One region of the Tistrella mobilis genome, then DNA from elsewhere that is predicted to be linked to it. Evidence: riboswitches for the same ligand, from Rfam matches in the RefSeq annotation. Region 1 holds a riboswitch; the other holds the start of a gene.
What was found. A riboswitch is a leader RNA that binds a small molecule or an ion and turns the genes downstream of it on or off. The one in region 1 is predicted to bind thiamine pyrophosphate.

Region 1 (3,395 bases):
GCAGAGTTGGTGCGGATTGCCCGCGACCGGGGGCTCTGGATCCTGTCGGACGAGGTCTACGGCCTGTTCGTCGATGGCGGCCGCCCCGCCCCGTCCTTCCTTGAGGTCGCCGAACCGACCGACCGGCTGCTGATCACCAACACCTTCTCCAAGAACTGGTGCATGACCGGCTGGCGCGCCGGCTGGGTGATCTTCCCCGAGGGGATGTCCCGCATCTTCGAGAACCTCTCCCAGTACAACACCACCGGCGTCGCCACGTTCATCCAGCATGCCGCCATCGCAGCCCTGAACGAGGGCGACCCGGGGATAAGGGCACTGGTCACCCGCACCATGACTGCCCGGGACGTGCTGCTCGACGCCCTTGCCGCCATTCCCGAAGTGACCGTGGTGAAGCCGGATGGCGGCTTCTACCTGTTCTTCGGCGTGCGCGGCATGAACGACGCCTTCTCGACCGCCGTGCGCATCCTGCGAGAAGCCGGGGTCGGCCTTGCCCCCGGCTCCGCCTTCGGCCCCGGCGGCGATGGTTATCTGCGCCTGTGCTTCGCCATCGACCCGACGCTCGCCGCCGAGGCGGCCCGGAGGCTCGACGCCTTCTTTGCCGGCACCCGGGAGGGCTAACCCCGGCGACAGTCCCGGATGGCGTCGGCGATCCTCCGGGCCGCCGCCTCGGGGTCGGGCTGGCCGCAGATCGCCGAGACCACCGCCAGTCCCTCGGCGCCAGACGCCAGCACCGGCGCCACATGATCAGCCTTCAGCCCGCCGATCGCCACCGCCGGCACGGGCGACAGCGCCACCAGCCGGGCAAGGCCGTCGAAACCGGTCGGCGGCTCATGATCCGGCTTGGTCTGGGTCGCGAAGACGGGGCCCGCCCCCACATAGTCGACCACCGCCGGATCGACCGCCCGCACCACCGCCTCGGTCTCGACCGACAGGCCCAGGATCATCCGGGGCCCGATCCGGCGACGGGCCTCTGCCGCGGGCATGTCGCCCTGGCCGACATGCACTCCATGGGCACCGATCGCGACCGCAGCCTCGACGTCGTCATTCACGATCAGCGGTACGCCGGTGCCTTCCAGCACCGACATGAGCGCCCGGCCGGTCTCGATCAGCCCGGCCGTACCGGCTGTCTTGTCGCGCAGTTGAACGATCGTGGCCCCACCGGCAACGGCGGCGCGGGTGGTCTCCACCATCGACCGCACGCGGCAGAGATCGGGGTCGAGAACAAGATAGAGCGAGAGATCGAAACGCTTCATGCCGGCCGGATCCTTTCTCCCGCCTCGAGCGCCCGTGCTTCAAGACCATGCAGCGCATCCAGGAAGCGCATGGCGAAGGAGCCCGGGCCCTCTGCCCCCCGTTCCGCCGCCTCCCCTGCCGCCGCAAAGGTGGCGAGCGCTGCGACCGTCGCCTCGAACGGAGCATCGGCCGCCACCGCCGTGAAGGCGCCGACCAGACAGGTGAGCGAGCAGCCAAGCGCCGTCACCTTCGGCATCAGCGCCGACCCGCCCGAGATTCGGACCGCTTGTGCACCGTCGGTCACGAAATCGACCGGACCGGTCACCGCCACCACCGTTGCATGGCGTTGTGCCAGCCGCCGCGCGGCCTCTTCCGCCTGTTCCACCGGATCGCCTGCGTCGGCGCCCTGTCCGGCACTGGTGCCGCCATCGAGCGCGATGATCTCAGAGGCGTTGCCACGCACCACCGTCGGGCCGAGCGCCAGCAGCTCCGCCGCCACCCGCCGCCGGTAGCCGGTCGCGAAATGGGCGACGGGGTCCAGCACCCAGGGCCGTCCGGCCGCTGTCGCGCCCGCAATCGCCGCCTTCATGCCGCCGACCCAGCCGGGTGAGAGCGTACCGATATTGACGGTCAATGCGCCGGCGAGGCCTGCGAACTCACCCGCCTCTTCCTCGGCATGGACCATGGCCGGCGAGGCGCCGGCGGCGAGCAGCACATTGGCTGCCACGTTCATCGCGACGTAGTTGGTGATGCAATGTACCAGCGGAGCGCTCCGCTGCATGCGGGCGTGGAGTTCAGCGGCACCGGCGGTTCTTTGCGGGGTCATTCCGGTTCCTCCCTCTCGATCTTGATCGATCCGGCGCGGACCGGCAGAGAGAGGGAGAGGCTCAGAAACGCCGTCTCCCCTGCGCCGCAGGGGTTGCAGGAGCCGGCCATCCGCACCATCCCTCCGCCAGTATGAACTGGATCAGGTTCGTCGGGTCCCTGCGCTGCCTTGCGGCCCTGCAGAATCTCAGCCCCTTGTCGGGACACCCCTGGTGAGGTCTTCAGACTGCGCGCCGCCCGGGCACGGTGTCAACGTCGATCAGATCCGGGTCGACAGCCAGATCGCCATTCTGGAGCCCGCGCCGATCAGCGCCTTCATCGCCTTGTAGCCGGTCGCCTGTTCGGCGCCATGGGCGAGGCCCGTGTCTCGATGCTCCAGCTCTTCGGCCCGGAAACGTTCGATGGTATCGCGCAAAGGAGCCTCGTCGGGTCCCAGTGCCGCCGATTGGGCGCGGTAGTGGCGGTCGATCTCTTCCTCGACCGCAACCGTGCAGGCCATCGCCGCCCGCGGTCCCATGGCCGCGGTCACCGCCCCCAGTGCAAAACCCGCGGCATGCCAGACCGGCGACAGCAGGGTCGGCCGCACCCGGCGTTCCACCATCATCCGGTTGAAGGTCTCCAGATGGACCCGTTCCTGGTCGGCCATATGGCGGATGGTGGCGCCATGCGGACCCTTGCCCATCACCGCCAGCTGGCCGGCATAGATCCGGGCGGCACCGTATTCCCCCGCCTGATCGACCCGGATCATCCGTTCGACCAGGGTGCGGGCATCGGGATCGCCGGGCAGGACACGCGCGGCTGTGGGGCGGTCATTGCTGAGGCGGGGCTGGTCGGTCATCTGCAGGCGGTCTCCGGTCGGGGATCGTCCGGTGAGGGAGCGTCCGGTCGGCTTGTCAGCCATGCCTGAAGATACGCCGCGCGCCGCCCGCGGCAATACCCGCCAGCAGAACCGACAGCAGCGCATTCCATCCGGCCATGCTGATCCCCAGCAGCGACCAGGCGATATCGGTGCAGGCGGCACGTGGTGCGCCGGCGATGGCAGCCCGCAGGGACGCCAGGTCCTGGGCGCCGGCGGCCGTGCTCATCGAGCAGGCGGCGCTCGCCTCCACCCAGCCCTGCTCGACGCCAACATGATAAAGACCGATACCGCCGGTCATCAGCAGCAGCACCGTGATCAGCAGCAGCCCCCAGCCCTGCACCCGCCGCGAAGGCCCAAGCGCCGTCAGCGCGCCCGCAGCCACCGCCACGCCCAGATGCGGCCAACGCTGCTGCAGGCAGAGCACGCAGGGCTCCAGCCCGCCCAGGAACTGGAAGCTGAGGGCACCCCCCAGCAGGGC
Region 2 (3,395 bases), 1.2 Mb from region 1:
GTGACGTCGTCGATGGTAAGCCCGGCACTCGCCAGCATGCGGCCGAGCAGCGCGTCCTCGAAACCTGCGACCGAATAGCCGATCCTGCGGCCCTTGAGGTCGGCCAGCGTCTTCACCGGGCCGTCGGCCAGCGTGATGATGCTGTTGAGCGGGGTGGCGACCAGGGTGGAGACCCGCTTCAGCGGCAGGCCTTCATGCACCATGGCGATCAGCTGCGGCTGATAGGTGATGGCAAGATCGGCCCGGCCGGCGGCGACCAGCTTGGGCGGGTCCGACGGATCGGCCGGGGCGATCATCTCCACCTCCAGCCCTTCCTCGGCGAAATAGCCCTTTTCCTGGGCGACCAGCAGGGGGGCGTGGTCGGGGTTCACATACCAGTCGAGCAGCAGGGTCAGCTTTTCGGCCGCCTGGACGGCCGGGGCGGCCAGGGTGGTGGCGGCAACCAGGGTGGCGGCCAGCACACGGCGCATGCCGCGCCGCGTGGGAACACGCTGCGTCATGGGGCATCTCCTCCGGGAGTGATGATATGGATGCGGGGTGTCAGCTTCGCTGGCCGCCGTCGAGCGCATCCGCCTGCCAGGGCATGGCGGCGCGCAGCGCCCGGTCGACCACGAGATAAAGAACCAGGGTCAGGACGACCAGCACGGCGAGGGCCGCGAACATCTGGTCGGTCTTCATCCGGCCGTTGGCATGCAGCATCAGATAGCCGAGGCCGGCGGAAGAGCCGACCCATTCGCCGACCACGGCCCCGATCGGCGCCACCGCGGCCGCGACCCGGAGCCCCGAGGCGAGGGCCGGCAGCGCGGCGGGCAGGCGGATGAGCAGCAGGCTGCGCCGGCGCGATGCGCCCATCACCCGGGCCATGTCGAGCCAGCCGGGCTCGGTGCGCCTCAGCCCGTCCAGAAAGGCGACGGCGACGGGAAAGAAGATGATCAGCGCGGCCATCACGATCTTGGGCGCATAGCCATAGCCGAACCAGAGGGTCAGCAGCGGGGCAAGCGCGAAGACCGGCAGGGCCTGGGCACCCACCATCACCGGCATCATCCAGCGACCGAGCCGGGGGGCGCCGGCGATCGCCAGTGCCGAGGTGACGCCGATGGCGGTACCGGCCCCGAGCCCCAGCGCGATTTCCAGTGCGGTAACCGCGGCGTGATCGGCCAGCAGCGCCCGATTGGTCCAGATCGCCTGCGCCACCTGATCGGGAGCGGGCAGCAGGAAGGGCGGAAGGTCCGTGGCGAGCACCGCCGCCCACCAGATCGCGATCAGCCCCGCAACCGCCACCAGACCGCGCCACCAGGCGCCCGAAGCCTGTCCGGTCATGACCGCACCTCCAGCACCGCCATCAACCGGGCGAGCCGGTCGCCCAGATCGGGGGCATCCACCGGGCGCGGCACCGGTCCGGGCGGCGCCGTGACTGCCATCGGCCGGGCCGGGTTGCCGGTCAGCACCACGATCTCGTCGCCCATGCGCAGCGCTTCCAGCGGATCATGGGTGACCAGCAGCACGGTGCGGCCGCGCAGCATGCGGCAGGCCAGATCCTGAAGCCCGTGGCGGGTGACGGCATCGAGCGCGCCGAAGGGTTCGTCCATCAGCACCACCGGCCGGTCTTCCATCAGCGTGCGGGCCAGGGCCACCCGCTGGCGCATGCCGCCCGAAAGAGCTGCGGGGCGAAGAGCGGCGGTGCCGGCCAGGCCCAGCCGGTCGAGCAGGTCGAGCGCCCGGGCACGATCGGCTCTCCGGCCACGCAGCCGGTCGCCCAGCGTGACATTGTCGATGACCCGCGCCCAGGGCATCAGCAGATCCTGCTGGGCCATCCAGGCGATCCGGCCATCGAGAGGCCGGCCGTCGGAGGCCGTGACCCGGCCGCGTTCCAGCCCCGCGACATCGAGGCCCGCGATCAGGCGCAGCAGCGTGGTCTTGCCCGAACCGCTGGCGCCGAGCAGCGCCGTGATACGGCCGGCGGTGATATCGAGGCTGAGCCCGTTGGTCACCAGCCGCCCGCCCGGGCGGATGGTGACATCGGCGAGATGCAGGGCAGGCGCCTGCACCCGGACCGCGGGCTCTGCGGTCAACGGATGGATGAGGGGACGAATGTCGTCGGGCATGGCATGCGCACTTGTTCCTCCGCCGGTGCGAACCGGATCAGGTTCAGGGGTCGTTCCGAACCGGGAACCTCTCAGCCGCCGCACCGCGGCTCCCCCCAAGTGAAGGCCGAACTATGCACCGGCGGTATCCAGGGTGCAAGATCCCATGGCGCACCTTGCGTCATGCGCGTGTTTTGGGGGGTATCGAGCGTTCCGGTTGCGCGCGACGCCGGGCCGGAGTATGACCGAAGACGCAGCCCGGCCGTCTTCCCGTTCGGATGACCCCGTCCGGAGGTCGGCCGCGGCGCAGGCTCCGCCACGTCCCCCGACCGCACCAAGCCGCGACGGCCGACGCGACGACCGCTTTCCGGGTGTATGTCCTGTACATCTCCGGGCAGGCAGGCGACGGTAACGGCCACGTGAGCCCCCGACGAGGAACGCGTATGCTGGACCAGGTCCTGAACCGGTGCCGTGCCGGCCACCGGGCATTGCTCTGTCTGCTGATCGCAACCATGATGCTGGCCGCAAACTGCGCCTGGGCGTGGCCGGCGGTGGCGGCGAGATCATGGCCGAGCGCGGTGATCCAGGCTCAGGCCCTGCCGGAACAGCCGCTGGAGCCGCTGGCGATCCGTCCGGCCGAGGGCGGCAAGGCGCGCATGTTCCGGGTGGAGGTCGCCCGATCGCACGAGGCGCGATCCATGGGGCTGATGTTCCGCTCCGATCTCGATGCCGATCGCGGCATGCTGTTCGTCTTCCCCGAAGGCAGCCAGCCGACCATGTGGATGCGCAACACCTATGTGCCGCTCGACATGCTGTTTCTGGACGCCGAGGGTGTGGTGGTCGACATCGCGGCCGATACCGTGCCGCTGACCGACACGCCCATCGGCTCCAAGCATGCCGCACGTGCGGTGCTGGAACTGAATGCCGGCACCGCCCGGCTGCTCGGCATCCGGCCGGGCGACACGGTGGTGCATGCGGAATTCCCGCTAGACTGATCGCCACGCCCCGAAAGAATGCCGGTGAAGGAGATGCCGGTGGAGATCTTCGACCTCGACCAGCTCAGATCCTATACCCTCGGTGACCGGGATCTCGAAGACGAGGTCTTCGGCCTGTTCGAGGCGGGGGCGTTGGACTATCTGGCGGCGCTGGATGCGGCTCTCGGGACCGGCGGCGAGCCCTGGCGGCGCGCGGCCCATGGCTTCAAAGGCTCCGCCGCCAATCTGGGAGCCAGGGCGCTGGCCGCCGAACTGGCCGCGGCCGAGCCGCTGGCGACGGCCGATGCCGCCGCCCGGGCGGCGGCGCTGCATGCCA

Region 2: linked by a shared signal. The riboswitch ahead of P7L68_RS09495 (ABC transporter ATP-binding protein) and the one ahead of thiM (hydroxyethylthiazole kinase) in region 1 are both predicted to bind thiamine pyrophosphate.

The regions. Positions count from the first base shown of each region.
Region 1 is NZ_CP121017.1:4,521,048-4,524,442, forward strand. It holds gene P7L68_RS25975 (pyridoxal phosphate-dependent aminotransferase) at 1-618, shown strand, start outside; gene thiE (thiamine phosphate synthase) at 615-1,253, opposite strand; gene thiM (hydroxyethylthiazole kinase) at 1,250-2,059, opposite strand; TPP riboswitch at 2,160-2,279, opposite strand; gene P7L68_RS25990 (demethoxyubiquinone hydroxylase family protein) at 2,318-2,896, opposite strand; gene P7L68_RS25995 (disulfide bond formation protein B) at 2,952-3,395, opposite strand, start outside.
Region 2 is NZ_CP121017.1:814,425-817,819, forward strand. It holds gene P7L68_RS09485 (ABC transporter substrate-binding protein) at 1-500, opposite strand, end outside; gene P7L68_RS09490 (ABC transporter permease) at 541-1,320, opposite strand; gene P7L68_RS09495 (ABC transporter ATP-binding protein) at 1,317-2,105, opposite strand; TPP riboswitch at 2,103-2,211, opposite strand; gene P7L68_RS09500 (DUF192 domain-containing protein) at 2,528-3,079, shown strand; gene P7L68_RS09505 (Hpt domain-containing protein) at 3,119-3,395, shown strand, end outside.